DNA from 3 places in the Streptococcus sp. F2 genome. Region 2 is predicted to be linked to each of the others. Evidence: predicted binding sites of a transcription regulator. Region 2 holds the regulator's gene; each other region holds the start of a gene.
What was found. The regulator CtsR, encoded in region 2, represses protease genes until heat stress. The targets are predictions, from matches to a motif close to TTGGTCAAAAAAGGTCAAANA.
Positions count from the first base shown of each region.

Region 1: ACYTR8_RS05770 (ATP-dependent Clp protease ATP-binding subunit) is a predicted target of CtsR. The motif match lies at 3,942-3,962, and genes of this name have one in related genera.
Region 3: ACYTR8_RS00640 (ATP-dependent Clp protease proteolytic subunit) is a predicted target of CtsR. The motif match lies at 3,421-3,441, and genes of this name have one in related genera.

Region 1 is NZ_JBWKAI010000014.1:26,265-32,469, forward strand. Features, by position in the region: gene ileS (isoleucine--tRNA ligase) at 1-283, shown strand, start outside; gene ACYTR8_RS05760 (DUF1827 family protein) at 687-989, opposite strand; gene ACYTR8_RS05765 (NUDIX domain-containing protein) at 1,039-1,494, opposite strand; gene ACYTR8_RS05770 (ATP-dependent Clp protease ATP-binding subunit) at 1,612-3,903, opposite strand; gene ACYTR8_RS05775 (DUF1797 family protein) at 4,202-4,432, shown strand; gene ACYTR8_RS05780 (amino acid ABC transporter permease) at 4,560-5,246, shown strand; gene ACYTR8_RS05785 (amino acid ABC transporter ATP-binding protein) at 5,246-5,980, shown strand; gene ACYTR8_RS05790 (FeoA family protein) at 6,181-6,205, shown strand, end outside.
Region 2 is NZ_JBWKAI010000005.1:5,806-12,010, forward strand. Features, by position in the region: gene ACYTR8_RS02740 (GNAT family N-acetyltransferase) at 50-1,432, opposite strand; gene ACYTR8_RS02745 (MarR family winged helix-turn-helix transcriptional regulator) at 1,436-1,891, opposite strand; partial or broken gene ACYTR8_RS02750 (amidohydrolase family protein) at 2,024-2,998, opposite strand; gene ACYTR8_RS02755 (cold-shock protein) at 3,409-3,612, shown strand; gene ACYTR8_RS02760 (CtsR family transcriptional regulator) at 3,817-4,278, shown strand; gene ACYTR8_RS02765 (ATP-dependent Clp protease ATP-binding subunit) at 4,278-6,205, shown strand, end outside.
Region 3 is NZ_JBWKAI010000001.1:116,213-122,417, reverse strand. Features, by position in the region: gene ACYTR8_RS00655 (UDP-N-acetylmuramoyl-L-alanyl-D-glutamate--L-lysine ligase) at 1-771, opposite strand, end outside; gene ACYTR8_RS00650 (putative polysaccharide biosynthesis protein) at 859-2,493, shown strand; gene upp (uracil phosphoribosyltransferase) at 2,692-3,321, shown strand; gene ACYTR8_RS00640 (ATP-dependent Clp protease proteolytic subunit) at 3,543-4,133, shown strand; gene ACYTR8_RS00635 (DUF4298 domain-containing protein) at 4,530-4,826, shown strand; gene ACYTR8_RS00630 (YlbF/YmcA family competence regulator) at 4,901-5,371, shown strand; gene ACYTR8_RS00625 (YlbG family protein) at 5,347-5,637, shown strand; gene ACYTR8_RS00620 (ABC transporter substrate-binding protein) at 5,886-6,205, shown strand, end outside.

The DNA.
Region 1 (6,205 bases), on a different contig from region 2:
AACCTTGTTGACAGCGTTGGATAGCGATATTGCTTTACTTTTGATCGTGTCTCAATTAACCATCGCTGACTTGGCAGATGCTCCTGCTGATGCCGTAGCATTTGAAGATGTTGCCTTTACAGTTGAACATGCAGTGGGAGAAGTTTGTGAGCGTTCACGCCGTATTGACCCAACTACTCGCATGCGTTCTTACAATGCATTTGTCTGCGACCATAGCGCTAAGATCATTGAAGAAAATTTCCCAGAAGCTGTTGCTGAAGGCTTTGAAGACAGTGGTAAATAATTCTATACTTTACTTAGGTAGTACGGATGGTAGCAACTTCCTACGGGATTTTATACCTAGATGTTGAGCCTAAGTCTCAAAATCTCCAAACGCCAGAAACATCATGTTTCTGGCGTTTTTGTTCTGGCGTAAAGTACCCAGTTTGGGTCGCCTCTGACGAACATAATGCAAACAGTGATACTACTTTTGATAATATTGTAAACAAATTCTCTTAGAGCTACATTGCCTACAACCTGATGATTTTTTAGTATGATGACATAAGCTCATTTAGCCTATGTTAACTGCTGTTACTACATTTTAAAGTAAGGAAGATATGACATATAATAAGATCTCATCATGATGACTAAAAAAAACTTAGGCCCTTTAAAAAGGACCTAAGTTAGAGTAATGTCGCTAACTGCTTCTAGACAGTTGTTTGGAATGAAATTTCAATCAAGTTATTCGTATGAAGGGTCTTGGATTGCCCAGGAATAACGATAGCAGGGTCAATTTTACGTTTCATGAAAAATTCACGAATCACTTCAAGTTCATCTTCCTTGATGGCACGGTATTTATTTGAAATTAGTAGTTCGTAATGTTTTGGTGCTTGGGTAAAAATGACATCTGTATTTCCTGCTGAATAAACCTCAACTAAACGAGCATCTGTATTCTGCAGCTGATTTCTGACGAGTTCTGGGTGACTACTAGTCGTGTTGATGAGTCTCATAAATGTCCTCCTGAATATCCTATACCTATTATAGCACTATTTAAAAGAGTTAGTTAGTAGAATGATGCTTTTTTTGCCATTGTTCAACACCCCATTTATGACTTCCGCGTTTTAATTTAGAGATAGCTTCTTCAGTAGAAAACCAAGCCAAAGTGTTGAAATCTTCTAAGGGTTGAGAAACTTCTTGAAACGCAGTCACTTCATAAAGATAGGCTGGATGATAGAAATGGGTATCACGATGGCGAGAGTAGAAGTATTCATCAGCTTGACCATAGTAAGCACCAATCTGAGCAGTAAATCCTAGTTCTTCCAATAACTCACGTTCTAAGGCCTGAGCATGATTTTCACCAGCCTCAATTTCACCACCTGGTAAAAACCAAGCGCCATTAGGAGCTTGCACGAGAATCACTTTGGTCCGTTCTTGATTAGGAATGATGGCATAAACACCATACCGTGCCACATAGTTTTCATGGTCGCTATAGTTACCGAATGTTGGAATTGTCATCGTATCCCTCCTTTTTCTTATTATACTAAATTTTGAGCTATTATTCTTATAAAAATGTTTTCTTTTGACTAGTTCACGAAAAAAAGAGAGTTTCAATGAGAAAACTCTCTTTTAGGTTTAGTTCTCGTCGGTCTGATCTTGTTTAGCTGTTACCGTTTCATCTTTTTTGGCAGCTTTAATCATGATATTACCGTTACTTGTCATTATGGCACGCAAGTCCTTTTCAGTGGGGTGTTCCAAATAGTAGTCCGTAATCGCATCTTCGATATAATCTTGGATGGTACGACGGAGTGGTCGAGCACCCATTTTAGGATCATAGCCTAAATCTACTAATTTTTCTTTGACTTTTTGTGTCACATCAAGGTGAATCCCATTATAGCCTAAGCGCTTATTAACATCTTCCAGCATTAAATCAACGATATGCAAGAGGTTATCTTTGCTCAAGGCCTTAAATTCAATAATACCATCGAAACGGTTCATGAACTCTGGGCTGAAGAAGTTACTTAATTCACCAAGGACAGAGCTTGTTCGTCCTTCTCTAGCTGCACCAAATCCAACAGAAGCTTCGCTTTTACCTGTTCCGGCATTAGAGGTCATGATAATAATAGTATCTTTGAAGCTGACTGTCCGTCCTTGACCATCTGTTAAACGGCCATCATCAAGAACTTGTAAAAACATATGCATGACGTCAGGATGAGCCTTTTCCACCTCATCTAAGAGAATAAGTGAATATGGGTTGCGGCGAACTTGTTCCGTCAACTGGCCAGCTTCTTCATAGCCCACATAACCAGGAGGAGCCCCGACTAATTTAGCAACGGCATGTTTTTCCATGTATTCGGACATATCAAAGCGAATCATATTGTCAGCAGAGCCAAAGAGTTCAATAGCTAGTTGCTTAGACAATTCTGTTTTACCAACACCTGTTGGCCCAACGAATAAGAAAGAACCAATAGGACGATTTGGAGTTCCCAATCCCACACGGTTTCGGCGAATGGCCTTGGCAATTTTGTCAACGGCATCATCTTGGCCAATCACGTGAGCTTTCAAATCATTAGCCAAATTAACGAGTTGAGATTGTTCTTTTTCTTTCAAGTCGCCAACTGGAATATTGGTTTTTTGTTCAATGATGGCTTCAATGGTTTTTTCAGTAATGATAGGAATATCCTGTTCGTCGACTTTTTGAGCTTGCATTTCCTTGTATTTCGCAATTTGATCACGGAAATAGGCTGCTCGTTCGTAATCTTCGTCACGAGTTGCTTGAGCCTTGAGGTTTTCTGCTTCAATCAGACGTTTGTCAATCTCTTTAGGGTCAACAAAATTAAGGGTTAAATTCATTTTTGAACCAGCTTCGTCCAGAAGGTCAATGGCCTTATCAGGGAGGAATCGGTCTTGGATGTAGCGATTGGATAAGTGTGCAGCAGCCTCGATAGCTGCTGGGCTATATTTGACATGATGATAGTCTTCATATTTGGGTTGGATACCTTTTAAGATGGTAATGGTTTCTTCTACAGAAGGTTCGTCAACTTTCACCGGCTGCATCCGCCGCTCCAAGGCAGCATCTTTTTCAATAATACGGTATTCATTTAAGGTAGTAGCACCAACGAGTTGCAACTCACCACGGGCCAAGGCTGGTTTTAAAATATTGCCAGCATCCATATTGCCATCTCCAGCAGAACCAGCACCTACAATTTCATGAATTTCATCAATAAAGAGAATCACATCTTTGCGCTGACGAATTTCTTCCATTAATTTTTGCATACGTTCTTCGAATTGACCACGGATACCTGTGCCTTGAACAAGACTAACCACATCTAGACGAATCACTTGCTTACCTTGCAATTTGTGAGGTACTGTGCCATCTACAATTTTCTGAGCTAGACCTTCTACAACAGCTGTTTTACCAACTCCTGGTTCTCCAATAAGCACAGGGTTATTTTTAGTCCGACGGTTAAGAATCTCGATGACACGTGTAATCTCGTCATCTCGACCGATGACAGGGTCAATATCACCATGTCTTGCAATATCGGTCACATTAATGCCAAATTCTTCTAGCAAGCCTTTTGCTTGCTGATTTGGTGTTTGTGGTTGAGTGGGACGTTGCCCATTGAAATGACCACCATGGCGTCCCCCACCATTTCCACTTTGCCCTGCCTGAGTAGGTGGGGTATTTGGAAGGTTGCCAAAGGCTCTAAAATTATTTAAATCACCAAAAAAGTCATCAAAGAAGGGGTTGGATGAGCGTTCTTGGGCTCTTTGACCTCCATTTAGACCACCTAAAATAGGATTAGTAGCGTCAGTCTTCATGATTTGATAACAGTTTTGACAAAGGTCAACTTGTTTTTGTTTTCCATTAACATTCGTGTAGAGGTGAATGGTTGATTCGTTTAAATTACAATTTTGACAAAGCATAATATACCTCCAAGGGTTTATCTAAAAGTCAAAGTCATTTAGTCAAAAATGGTCAAACTTTATACTCATATTATAGCACCACTGTTTTGGAAATCAAGTAAAAAGCTTATGATGTTAGCACTGTCAGGGATAGAGTGATAACTGATCTTGTCAGCCCTGCTATTTTTCAAAAGGTTAAGAGGTAGGAGGCACTAAAGGCTAAAAATGGGAAAATGTGAAGAAAAATGCTACTTTTCTTGTTTGTTTGGCGCGAATTGTGTTAAAATAATAGGGATAAAAAACGAATAGGAGAAACGAAATGGAATCACATTTGGTGAGAATCATCAATCGTTTGGAATTGATGGTAACAGATGGCGGTAATCTCAAGCGAAATTTTGAACGTGATGGTGTTGTTGTAGCAGAAGTTGCCTTTTCAAATGACCCGGAAAACGGACCAGTTTTCACATTGCGTGATATTGAAGCGCGTGAGTCATATTCCTTTGATAGTATTGACTTGATTGCAATGGAAATCTACGATTTATTATATTAAGCTGTATATCATAAAGAGACTTGCCTGAGGCAGGTTTTTTTATTGCCAAAAAAGTATTGTATTAATATTCATTGAATGGTATAATTATCTTTATTGTTGTGACCTTAGGACTTATAAGGAGATATAGATGGATTTATCATTTTTGCCCAAATACTGGGCCTACTTTAACTATGGTGTTCTTGTCACCATTATGATTTCGGCTAGTGTCGTCTTTTTTGGAACCATTATTGGGGTTTTGGTAACACTAATCAAACGTACTCAAATAAAGCCTTTGACTTGGCTAGTCAATACTTATGTGTGGATTTTTCGTGGGACACCAATGGTTGTTCAAATTATGATTGCCTTTGCTTGGATGCATTTTAATCAAATGCCAACTATCGGTTTTGGAGTTTTGAATTTAGATTTTTCAAGATTACTTCCTGGTATTATTATCATTTCGTTGAATAGCGGTGCCTACATTTCAGAAATTGTTAGAGCGGGTATTGAAGCTGTTCCAAAAGGGCAACTTGAAGCAGCCTATTCACTAGGTATCCGCCCTCGAAATGCCATGCGCTATGTGATTTTGCCTCAAGCCTTTAAGAATATTCTTCCTGCTTTAGGCAATGAATTTATCACGATCATTAAAGATAGTGCTCTCTTGCAAACTATTGGTGTTATGGAACTTTGGAATGGAGCTCAGTCAGTAGCAACAGCTACCTATTCTCCAATTGCTCCTTTACTAGTTGCTGCTTTTTACTATTTAATGGTCACGACAGTGCTGTCACAATTATTGGCAGTCTTAGAGCGTCGTATGGCACAAGGAGGTAATCATTAATGACGGAACCTATTATTGCAATAAAAGCGTTACACAAATATTATGGGCAAAACGAGGTGCTTAAAGGAATTGATTTAAATATTATGCCAGGAGAAGTCGTGGTGATTATTGGCCCTTCTGGTTCTGGAAAATCAACTTTACTTCGTACCATGAACCTTCTTGAGGTTCCTACGAAAGGTCAGATAACGTTTGAAGGCATTGACATTACAGATAAAAGAAATGACATTTTTACAATGCGTGAAAAAATGGGAATGGTATTTCAACAATTTAATCTTTTCCCTAATATGACCGTTATAGACAATATTACCTTGTCACCTATTAAAACGAAAGGCATTTCTAAAGCAGAAGCTGACAAAATGGCTTTGGTACTGTTAGATAAAGTTGGATTGTCAGAAAAAGCTAATGCTTACCCATCTAGTCTATCTGGGGGACAGCAGCAGCGAATTGCGATTGCGCGTGGCCTAGCTATGGATCCAGACGTCTTACTATTTGACGAGCCTACTTCAGCCTTGGATCCCGAAATGGTGGGTGAGGTTTTGGCTGTTATGCAGGATTTGGCTAAATCTGGGATGACGATGGTCATTGTCACCCATGAAATGGGCTTTGCTAAAGAAGTCGCAGACCGTGTGATTTTTATGGATGGCGGCGTTATTGTGGAAGAAGGAAGTCCGGACCAACTTTTTGATCTGACTAAAGAAGAACGTACAAAAGATTTTTTAAGCAAAGTGCTCTAACAATCAAATTATCTCTTGTTAAACTTGAGTCTATGCAGACTCAAGTTTTTTTGATGATAACTCCTAAGGGGGTGCTATTGCCATTTCTTTTTTAGAATCATTATTATATGAGATTAAAAAGACAAAAAACTTAAAGCACCTTGTAGTGAGAAGAGCAGAGTATGTTATAATGGACACTGTAATTAAAAGGAGAGCTTATGATGAAATTATCTCAGGTAAGAAGTG
Region 2 (6,205 bases):
TTATGACAAATAGAAAGACATTTTAATCATTTAGGACGTCGTGTAGACGCTAATTGAGATGTTTGACCAAAAGACGCATGTCACGACCAAACTTATCTTGGACAGGGCCTTCAAAAATAAACTGGTTCTTCTCATAGAGCCCCTTATGAGCGGTAATGGTGTAAAGGTTCTTAATGCCTTTTTCTTTGGCGAGTTCAGTGATGCGATCAACCAGCTCCAAGCTTAGGCCTTGTCCACGATAATTAGGCGCTACATAGACTGTTGAGAGGAAAGGACCATAACTTGGTTTTTCAATAATATCTTCTTGTACCAATGCTGCAAATCCCATTAGGTTGTCTTGGCTGTCTGTCATGATAATCACTTGATCCAAGGCATCGAGTTGGCCGGTTTCTAATCGTTTAGCCAAGTAAGCACCCGCTTTCCACTCGACAGCTGCCATAGCTTCTAACAAGAATTCTGGCTTGTGGTTATCCCGTGATAATTGGTAAATTTTTTCCATCTTTTCCTCTTTAGGAGTGATTTTAACGATTCTTTTGTAAAGGTAAGGAGTTGCAAAGCTAGAAATAATAACGGCAAAGGCAATCTGACTAATACTTTGAGCCATGACCTCTTGGGAGAGAGGGAGGTATTGGCTAACAAAGGGAGGGATAGACATGGAAAAGGCAGCAATTGAACTCATGGATAAAGTCATACGGCCTTCTTTTTTGTTCCAGGCTTTGTCAAAGAGGGCCACTGGTAAGACGCCTAAAGCGTAATACAAGATGACCAACAACAGTCCAGTTAAGCTGGATTGTAGAGCCATGATAATATTGATACGAGCCCCAAAGGTCACTGCCAAAAAGGGAATCAACATCATAGAGAGCGGCTTAAACATACTTCGACTAGAAGGGTATAAGTAACCAATCAAAATCCCAATGGCAAAAGGAAGAATGTTGGCTAATAAGGGTGTCATGAGGTTAATGTTGGATTCACCAACACTCAAAATAAGTAAAGGAATGGCCGGTAACATCAGTAAGTTAATGACGGAAAAGGCACTTTCTTCCATTTCGCTGATATCTTTTCCCAGGAGTACCAGATACATGCCAGGGTTAAGAGACATTAAAATGGCAGTGATGGTGACGACAGTGATGCCTATAAAACCCGTTGTGGGGAAGAATGCTTTCCAAGCTAAGGTCAGCAGTAGAGCGATTCCTATCTTTAAGAGCAAAACAGGTCCAATAGCCTTGATGACTTTGGGGTATTTACCAAGATCAGTCTGAATACCAGAAACCATTAGTAAAACCGCAATGATAAAAAAGGTGGCGTCTTGACTGAAGAGACCACTAAAAGGAGCCCCTAGTTTTAGGAGATGAGGGTAAAAAGTGTAGATGATAGAGGTCAAAAACATGGGAATAAGGAAGTTACTTCCTTTAAATGTGTAAATGTGGTTAATTTTCTAAATGTGGTCACGGTCTGCTCCTTTCTCGGCAGTTAGCGAAATGGCTAACATTTTACGTAATAAGGTTTGGAGGTCATTCAATTCGTCATCAGTAAGGCGTTGGGTCAACTGATTTTCCAGTTGGGTGGCAATCTCCTTAAAGGTTTCTTGCATACTCAAGGCTTTGTCAGTGAGGTACAACTGCTTTTGACGCTTATCCTTGCCATTAGCTAGCCGTCTAATCCACCCTTCTTTCTCCAAATTTTGCAGAATCCTTGTGACAGTTGGATTGCTCATGTTAAAATAATGCTCCAAATCCCTCTGGTTAAGGCTACCATTCTCAAAGAGATAAAGGTATTTGAGGCACTTAAATTGGCTATGGGTAATGCCATAGGATGCCAGCGTATGATTGGCAATTTTATCAAAACTTAAATTAGCACGTTTAATCAGGTAAACAGTGTTTTTCTCGCGCATGTTGCCTCCTTATATATAGCTTGCTATACAAAACAATAGTAACATAATAGCATAGCTTGCTATATTTTTTTAAAGTCAAGTGATTAAAAAAAGAGACAAAGCCTGCTAAGGCTATTGTCTCAATTGCTTTCGTTAATGAAGTTTAGAAAGTGACCAACGATTACCATAAAGGGCTTTAGCATTAGTCTCTAAAATGGCTGTTTTCTGATTATCAGTTAAGTTTGCTTCTCGGATGTAAGAAAATGCTCGAGTATATTTTTGATTTTGGAAATAAGGAAAATCACTTCCTGCCAATAAGCGTTGATTTCCTAAAATCTCGTTACTATGGAGAAGAGAGGCTTCGAGGAAATTGGCTGTATCAAACCAGAAGTGCTTCTGCAAGGTTTCAAGCGGATGGTATGAAAAACTACGCCAGTCCTCATAATTATCGAGAATGCGTTGCATTTGAAAGGAAATACCACCACCTAAATGCGCAATATGGAAACCAAGGTGTGGGAATTTTTGTGGGAATTCTCTTTTCAAAAGTTACAAGGTGGCCAACATATCTTCAATAGGTTCTCCCACCACCCACTCTTGGTCATAATCATTGACCATAGGGCTTAAAGCTCCACAACCTGTGGGATGAATGTAGATAATTACTCCCAAAGCATCCATTGCTTCAAAGAAGGGTAAAAAAGCGTCATCAGCAATGGATTGGCCTGTCTCAAGAACGGTATTGACTGCGATTCCTAAAAATCCTAGTTCTTCAATGATGCGTTTCCCTTCTTGGATAGCCTCTTGAACATGTGGCAAAGGAACGACACCATAGGCGCGGAAACGGTCGGGGTGCTGGTCAATAATAGTATGGTAAAAATTATTAATCATTTCAGCGGCTGCAAGAGCTTCTTGTGGTTTGCCAAATTGAGGAACTTGCGGCATTGCCGAGAGCACTTGATAATCGACTCCAGCCTTGTCCATCATGTCAAGGCGTTTGGCTAAATCTTGTGGCTCCCCGCTGGCATTTAGTCCTTTAGCGATGGCAATCCCTTTACCACCTAAGCTTTCTAATAAATCCAGGTACTCATCTGACCAGAGATGGGCGTGTGTGTCAATAGCTGTTTGTGTCATTAGTTGACCTTCTTTCTATCATCAGTGATAGGAAAGGTTATTTTGACCTTTCTTGCCCTGTGGTGCCTCGCCTTCTATCCCTTCGTTTAATAAGGAGAATTCCCTTCTTACGTCGCTTTAGGTAGGAGTTTGTTAGCATCAACGATTTATCTTTATTGTAACAAAAAATCACTAACTTGAGATAAAACAAGCTTATGATGCCTTGGAGACCAATCAAATAGGGAGTATAATCTTAAAAAATTTAGAAAAAGTAAAAAAATAATCATCTTTTTTTAAGGTTTTAGATTGACAGGGGTTTTAAAACGTGTTACACTTGGCAAGTAAATTAGTTTTTGAGTTAGTATTTGTGTTTCAACATCTTTATTTCTCTCTATTTTTACAAATGCTTTATAGAAAGGAAGTGGATGTATATGGCACAAGGTACAGTTAAATGGTTTAACGCTGAAAAAGGTTTCGGTTTTATTTCAACTGAGAACGGTCAAGATGTCTTCGCGCATTTTTCAGCAATCCAAACTAATGGTTTCAAAACATTAGAAGAAGGACAAAAAGTGGAATTTGACGTTGAAGAAGGTCAACGTGGCCCTCAAGCAGTTAATATCACTAAATTAGCTTAGTCAGGTTAACAAACAAGAGATAAAAGCAGGTGCTATTGCTAGCGCCTGCTTTTTTCTCTCTTACCTCTCTTACCTCTCTTGTCAATGGCAAAGAGTTGCTTTTCAGGTCTTCTATTTGTTATAATAATAGTCAGTTTTAGTCAAATCGCACGTCTGTCGTGCCTTTAAGAGACTGAGATGCTTCATGAGTAAAGGAGTGACAGCATGCCGACAAAAAATACTTCAGACAGTATTGAAGAATATATCAAAGAGTTATTAGCCCAATCGGGAATTGCAGAAATTAAACGTTCCATGCTAGCGGATTCCTTTCAAGTTGTTCCAAGCCAGATTAACTATGTTATTAAAACCCGCTTTACAGAAAGTCGCGGGTACGAAGTCGAAAGTAAGCGCGGTGGCGGGGGCTATATTCGTATTGCCAAGGTTCATTTTTCAGACAAGCACCATCTGATTGGCAATCTAATGGCTTCTATTGAAGATCACCTTAGTGAGCAGGTCTTTACCGACTCCATTCAACTCCTCTTTGACGAACACCTCATCACAGAACGTGAGGGAAATCTCATTTTAGCCATGGCTTCTGATGAGGTTCTAGGTGTGGAAGGGCCGGCAATCCGTGCTCGAATGCTCTACCGTTTATTACAGCGTATAGATAGAAAGGGAAGCAATTAATGATCATGTATTCATTGAAGATGCAAGAAATTTTCAGGCAGGCGCAGTTTCAAGCAGCCCGCTTTGATAGCCAACACTTAGAAACTTGGCATATATTGCTAGCTATGGCGAGGGTTGACCACTCCCTAGCGGGCTTGGTACTAAGCGAATTTGATGCTAAGGTTGCAGTGGAAGAATATGAGGCTGCAGCTATTTTAGCGATGGGCAAAAGCCCTAAAGACCAAGTGTCTCACATTGACTTTAGGCCTCAGTCAAAAACCTTAACGAACCTTTTGCAATTTGCCCAAGCTATCAGTCAAGTCACCAAGGACCAAGAGGTAGGTTCAGAGCATGTTCTCTTTGCCATTTTGCTTAATCCAGATATTATGGCGACTCGCTTATTAGAGATGGCGGGTTATACTATCAAGGATAAAGGAAACGGGGAGCCTCGCTTAGCTGATTTACGAAAAGCTATAGAGATTCATGCAGGCTATAGCAAGGAAATAATTAAGGCTATCCACGAGTTGCGTAAGCCAAAGAAAACCAAGAATCAAGGTTCTTTTTCAGACATGATGAAACCACCAAGTACGGCTGGGGACTTGGCGGACTTTACACGTGATTTGACCGAGATGGCAAGCCAAGGTCTCTTAGAGCCAGTTATTGGCCGTGATGCTGAAGTATCACGGATGATTCAAGTACTGAGTCGTAAAACCAAGAATAACCCTGTTCTTGTGGGTGACGCAGGTGTGGGTAAAACGGCCCTTGCCTACGGCCTTGCCCAACGTATTGCTAATGGTGCTATTCCTTATGAACTGCAAGACATGCGTGTTCTAGAATTAGACATGATGAGTGTTGTTGCGGGGACCCGTTTTCGTGGGGATTTTGAAGAGCGCATGAATCAAATCATTGACGATATTGAGTCAGATGGCAAGATTATTCTCTTCGTAGATGAATTGCACACCATTATGGGATCAGGAAGTGGTATTGATAGCACGCTTGATGCTGCCAATATTTTAAAACCAGCCTTATCTCGTGGAACTCTCCATATGGTGGGTGCAACAACGCAGGAAGAATACCAAAAACACATTGAAAAAGATGCCGCTCTTTCGCGCCGCTTTGCTAAGATTTTAATTGAAGAACCTAATGTAGAAGATGCTTATCAGATTCTGCTAGGACTAAAAGGCTCTTACGAGACTTACCATAATGTTACCATTGCTGATCAGGCTGTTAGCACCGCTGTGAAAATGGCACATCGCTATCTGACCAGCAAAAACCTTCCGGATTCTGCCATTGATTTATTGGATGAAGCCAGTGCTACAGTGCAAGGTATGGTTAAAAAATCTAGTCCAGAAATCATCACGCCATTAGATCAAGCTTTGATTGATGGCGATATGAAGAAGGCCTCTCGTTTGTTGGCAAAAGACGTTAAAGGGCAACATCGCAAGCCAACAGCTGTGACAGAAGAGGACATCCTGACGACCTTGAGCAAGCTATCAGGTATTCCACTGGAAAAACTCAGCCAAGCTGATAGCAAAAAATACCTTAATTTGGAAAAAGAACTGCATAAGCGCGTGATTGGGCAAGAAGATGCTGTCTCAGCTATTTCTAGAGCCATTCGCCGTAATCAGTCAGGCATTCGTACAGGTAAACGTCCAATCGGTTCTTTCATGTTCCTTGGTCCAACAGGGGTTGGTAAGACCGAGTTGGCAAAAGCCTTGGCAGAAGTTCTCTTTGATGACGCGTCCGCCCTTATCCGCTTTGATATGTCAGAGTATATGGAAAAATTTGCGGCTTCTCGCCTTAATGGCGCACCTCCAGGCTATGTTGGTTACGATGAAGGGGGTGAATTAACAGAGAAGGTCAGAAACAAGCCTTATTCTGTGCTCCTCTTTGACGAGGTGGAAAAAGCTCACCCTGATATTTTCAACGTCCTCTTACAAGTGCTTGA
Region 3 (6,205 bases), on a different contig from region 2:
ATTAGCTACCTGATCAGCTAGAAATGGGAAATGATCCATACCGCTATTGATCACAACAGCTCTGCTATTCTCCATTAAAAGACGTTTGTGGTAAAAATAGTCTTCAAACGTTGGGTGCTCAATAGGACCAATGTGGTCAGGACTGATGTTGAGGAATACTCCGACATCAAACGTAAGCCCATAGACGCGGCCAACAAGATAAGCCTGACTAGATACTTCCATAATCAAGTGAGTCATGCCATTTTTAACACACTCGGCCATCATAGCAAAAAGGTCTAGACTTTCAGGAGTTGTCAATTGTGATTTGAAGAAAGTTTGACCGTCCAAGGTAGTGTTCATCGTAGACAACAAGGCAGGTTTATAGGATTCTTTCAAAATATGGTAGGCAAAATAAGCAGCTGTTGTTTTGCCTTTTGTTCCAGTAAACCCTAAGAGTTTGAGCTGATCCTGAGGATTATCATAGAAAGCCATAGCGATTAAACTCATGGCCTTTTTAATATCAGTGACCAAAACAACGGGAATATCAAGCTTATAATCTACTTCTGAGACATAAAGAGTAAGTCCCTTAGCGATTGCTTCTTTAAGGTATTCAGCCTTGAATGTAGCTCCCTTAGCAAAAAAGAGGGTTTTGTCATCTACTTGACGGCTGTCATAACTAAGCCGTTCAAATTGTAACCCTCGGTAGTGGTAGTGATAGCCCTGTGCATCAAGGACTTCTCGAAAATTATGGTCTTTTTTTAAAATGTTTAATACGTGTTCAATGCTTATCATACCCTTATTTTATCTTTAAAGTTCCTGTTTTACAAGTCACAAGCAAAAGTTTATAATAAAGCTAATAGAAACTAGGAAAGAATAGATATGTCGACAGAAAAAAAACAACTGACACAAGAAGAATTGATGGTTCAGGGAGCAGCCTGGTCCACAGCTGGTAATTTTATTAGCCGACTTTTAGGAGTATTATACATTATTCCCTGGTACATTTGGATGGGGCAATACGCGATTCAAGCCAATGCTCTTTTCAATATGGGGTATAATGTTTATGCTTATTTTTTATTGATTTCAACCACAGGACTTAATGTTGCGATTGCTAAGCAAGTCGCCAAATACAATTCTATGGGGCAGACGGAGCATAGCTACCAATTGATTCGGAGCACGTTAAAACTCATGCTTGGTTTGGGTGTTGTGTTTTCGGCAATTATGTATCTAGGTTCTCCCTTATTTACCAGTTTATCTGGTGGGGATGCTAAGCTTATTCCAATTATGCATAGTCTTTCCTTGGCTGTCCTTGTCTTTCCAGTCATGAGTGTCATTCGAGGTATTTTTCAGGGGCACAATAACATTAAGCCCTATGCCATTAGTCAGATTGCTGAGCAATTGATTCGAGTCATTTGGATGCTTCTGACCACCTTCCTTATCATGAAATTAGGTTCTGGTGATTACGCTTCAGCAGTGACTCAGTCAACTTTTGCAGCCTTTATCGGGATGGTGGCTAGTATGGGTGTTCTGGGATACTATCTTTGGAAACAGGGACTTCTAGCAGTTATTTTTAGTAAGCCAGATCATACCGTTTCTATTGATATCAAGGGCTTGTTGCTTGAAACCTTAAAAGAATCTATCCCCTTTATCGTGACAGGAAGTGCTATTCAAGCCTTTCAGTTGATTGACCAGTGGTCCTTTGTGAACACCATGAGTCTGTTTACAGATTATAGCCGCTCTCAATTATTGGTTTTATTTGGTTATTTTAACGCTAATCCTGCTAAAATTACCATGGTTTTAATCGCTGTAGCAGCTTCTATCGGAGGGGTTGGTATTGCCTTGTTGACAGAAAATTATGTCAAAAAAGACATGAGAGCAGCGGCACGCCTGATTATCAATAATATTGAAATGTTGATGATGTTCTTATTGCCAGCTTTGACAGGGGCCATTATTCTAGCTAGACCACTTTATTCTGTTTTTTATGGAGCTAGTGAAGACCGTGCCATTCATCTTTTTGTGGCTGTCTTATTCCAAACCTTGCTACTAGCTCTTTATACCCTTTTTTCACCCATGCTTCAGGCTCTTTTTGAAAATCGCAAAGCTATTTATTATTTTGCTTATGGGATTCTCATCAAGCTCGTCTTACAAGTACCGTTAATTTACCTTATGCATGCCTACGGGCCACTGTTAGCAACAACCATTGCTCTTTTAGTCCCTATTTACCTCATGTATCGTCGCTTGCATCAGGTTACTCGATTTAATCGTAAACTGTTACAAAAACGTCTCTTATTGACCCTGATTGAAACGATAATCATGGGCTTGGTTGTTTTTATTGCTAATTGGCTTTTGGGCTATGCCTTTAAACCAACAGGTCGTCTAACCAGTCTTTTTTACCTCTTGATTATTGGAGGTTTGGGAATGGCAGTTTACACGACTCTCACCTTGCTGACACATCAACTTGACAAGTTAATCGGTAGCAAGGCTAGTCGTCTTCGTCAGAAATTAGGTTGGCACTAAAGAGTTATCAAGAGAAACGATTTCACGATGAACTGATTGTGAAGTGGTTTCTTTTTTGCCATTTATCGGTAAGGAAATCAGGAGTATAAAGAAAAGGAGGAAAGATAATCAATAAAAATCAGGATTTCCCGAGCAAAGTGACCAGTTTTTTGGTATAATGGTAAAAGTGTAAAAAAATATAGAAGGAAGTATATCAACATGGGAAAATGTCAAGTTATTTCGCATCCGCTCATTCAGCATAAACTCTCAATCTTACGTCGTCAAACAACATCGACAAAGGATTTCCGTGAATTGGTTAATGAAATTGCCATGCTTATGGGATACGAAGTGTCTCGTGACCTTCCATTGGAAGATGTGGAAATTCAGACACCAGTTTCTAAGACTGTGCAAAAACAACTAGCTGGTAAAAAACTTGCTATCGTTCCTATTCTCCGTGCCGGTATTGGAATGGTTGATGGTTTCTTGAGCCTTGTACCAGCAGCAAAAGTTGGGCATATCGGTATGTACCGCGATGAAGAGACCTTAGAACCTGTTGAGTACTTGGTGAAATTACCAGAAGACATTGACCAACGTCAAATTTTCCTTGTTGACCCAATGTTGGCAACAGGTGGTTCGGCTATCTTAGCAGTTGATTCGTTGAAAAAACGTGGAGCAACCAACATCAAGTTTGTCTGCTTGGTAGCAGCCCCAGAAGGGGTTAAAAAACTTCAAGAGGCTCATCCAGATGTTGATATTTTCACTGCTGCCCTTGATGAGCGTCTCAATGAACATGGTTACATTGTTCCAGGTTTGGGAGATGCTGGCGATCGTCTTTTCGGGACTAAATAGTCAACTAGAAGCTCACTAAACTAAGGATATGGGGTGGAAACCTGATTTGATTTCCTAGAAATCAGAGAGGGTCCCCCTCTTTTTTAAAAGTAAGTTTATCATTTGACCTTTCTTGACCAAAAGATTATAATAGGGTCAATCATTATAAAAGAGGGCATTTATAGTAGGACCCCCTCTAGGTTAGGGACTACTTTGGAACCTTTGTAGATTGGAGATTTTTTATGATTCCTGTTGTTATTGAACAAACTAGTCGTGGTGAACGTTCTTATGACATTTACTCACGCTTATTAAAAGACCGTATTATCATGTTGACAGGCCCTGTTGAGGACAACATGGCAAACTCTGTCATTGCGCAGCTTTTATTCCTTGATGCTCAGGACAATACGAAAGACATTTATTTGTATGTCAACACACCTGGTGGTTCTGTTTCAGCGGGTTTGGCTATTGTCGACACCATGAACTTTATCAAAGCTGATGTCCAAACCATTGTTATGGGGATGGCCGCTTCTATGGGGACTGTCATTGCTTCATCAGGTACTAAGGGCAAACGCTTCATGTTACCAAATGCAGAATACATGATTCACCAACCAATGGGTGGTACAGGTGGTGGTACACAACAAACAGATATGGCCATTGCTGCAGAGCACCTCTTAAAAACTCGTCACCGTTTAGAAAAAATCTTAGCACAAAATGCTGGAAAGACCATTAAACAAATTCACAAAGATGCTGAACGTGATTATTGGATGAGTGCTGAAGAAACCTTGGCTTACGGTTTCATTGATGAAATCATGGAAAATAACGAATTAAAATAAAAGGTTTTCCTGAACAAACGCTTTAAATGACCAGTTTCTTCTGACTAGAGGACTGGTCATTTTGCTTATCTTGGAAGGGGAATGAGTCCTGTGAGCTGTTGTGAGGCTAAGGAGAAAAAAGTTTTACTTATCTGATGAGCTTTTGATGAGCCCTTCCTATGGTTAAGAGTTCCTTAGTTATTTGCTAGTGAATGATAATCCTATCAGTGTGAGAAAACAGGAAAAAATCATTTCATGATGATTATGAGACCGTTAAGGATTTGAGTGACCGTGTGGTCTTGACTATGTTATCCTAAAGTGATGGTATTGCCATATAATAAAATGAATTTATTGTGCTGACTTTCCCATCCTGTTTGGACTCATCTCACCCATTTTATAGTGAAAAGGAGATTATTGATGACACCACATGATGTTCAAAAACTTCAAGAACTTGAAGAAAAATATGAGGCTTTTTTTCCTAAATTAGAGGAATTAATTATCAGTTTTGCTCAAGTTGAGGCAGCTTATGACGATTATAGGGCCTTGAGGGCCTTTTATGGTAGCGAGGACTGGTTTCACTTCAGAACCCAAGAAATTGAGGGACTCAAAGCAGGTATCCTCAGTGAAGATCAACTCTATGAGCTCATTTGTGAGCATAATGACTTGTTAGGAAGGTTGTTGCGCTTTTCGTCAACCATGTACCGACATCTGTAAGCTATTGTGCTGACATTTTTCGCTCCTTATCGCTTCCCCCTTACCTTTTGATTAAAGTATGGTATAATCAAGTTATGTTAGTCATAAGTGAAGAATTCATTGCCATTGAAGAAGCTATTGATCAGCTTGTGGCATGTCTAAAAAAAGTGCCTCAATATCAGGCTTATGCTGAGGCTAAAGCAGCTGTTGAAGCAGATGGCAACTTGCAAGTTGAGATGAACCGGTTTCAAGATATCAAAAAACGTTATGACGCAAGTAAAGCCTTACAGGAGTTTAGACCTGAAGTAAGGCAGTTGCGTCGGGAAATGTTACTGCAAAAGCGTAGCTTGGATTGTCATCCTTTGGTCGTTTCCATGCGCTTGGTCCAAATGGATTTGCAAGAAATTTTGGCTAACATTTCTGAAGAAATTGCTGGTGCGGTGTCTGACAGTATTTTTGTAGATACAGGCCTTCCTTTGGCACCCAAACGGCCGAAACACCCATCAGGACCATACCAAAATATTAAAGAAAAGGGCTTATCATGTTTCAAAAACAAGAACGTATAGGGCTTGTGATTTACCTTTATTATAATCGCGATGCTAGAAAATTATTAAAGTTTGGGGACTTGTATTACCATTCCAAACGCTCACGTTATTTAGTCATTTATATTAATAAAAATGATTTGGAAACGAAAGTAGACGAAATCAGTCGTTTAAAATTTGTCAAAGAAGTAAAACCATCAGCTTTTGATGATATTGATCGTCAGTTTGTGGGTAACCTTCATCGGGAGGAAAACACTATGACATTGACCGAAGGAGCAAGTCAAGCCTAGAGATGCCTTTTGTCGGACTGATCAACCAGTATGATTAGTTTTATTCAAGCATCCAAAAAAGAGATGCCACTCACCAGAAATAATGGCTGAGTGGCATCTCTTTTTTATAGATTAACGTCTTTTTTTGGATTCAATTTTTGTTATTTTGCCATTTTTCAAAATATTTCAAAAATAAGTATTGACAATTTTCTGATAATTCTGTATTCTTGTTTACATATTATTTTTTAAGGGTTAAATAAGGAGTAGTTATGAAAAAGAAATTATTATTTTCAGGTTTAGTATTATTATCAACGACAAGCCTCGCAGCTTGTAGTGCAGCACCAGGTGCTAGCTCTCAAGCTGCTAGTGGAACTGAGATTGGCAAGACACTTAAAATTGGATTGAATTTGGAGTTAACCGGAAATGTTTCTGCTTATGGTAGCGCTGAAGAAAAAGGTGCTAAATTAGCTGTTGATGAGATTAATAAGGCTGGCGGAGTTGATGGTAAAACGATAGAAGTCATCACTAAAGATAATAAGTCAGATAACTCTGAAGCTGCGACGGTAACGACTAATTTAGCAACTGAGAG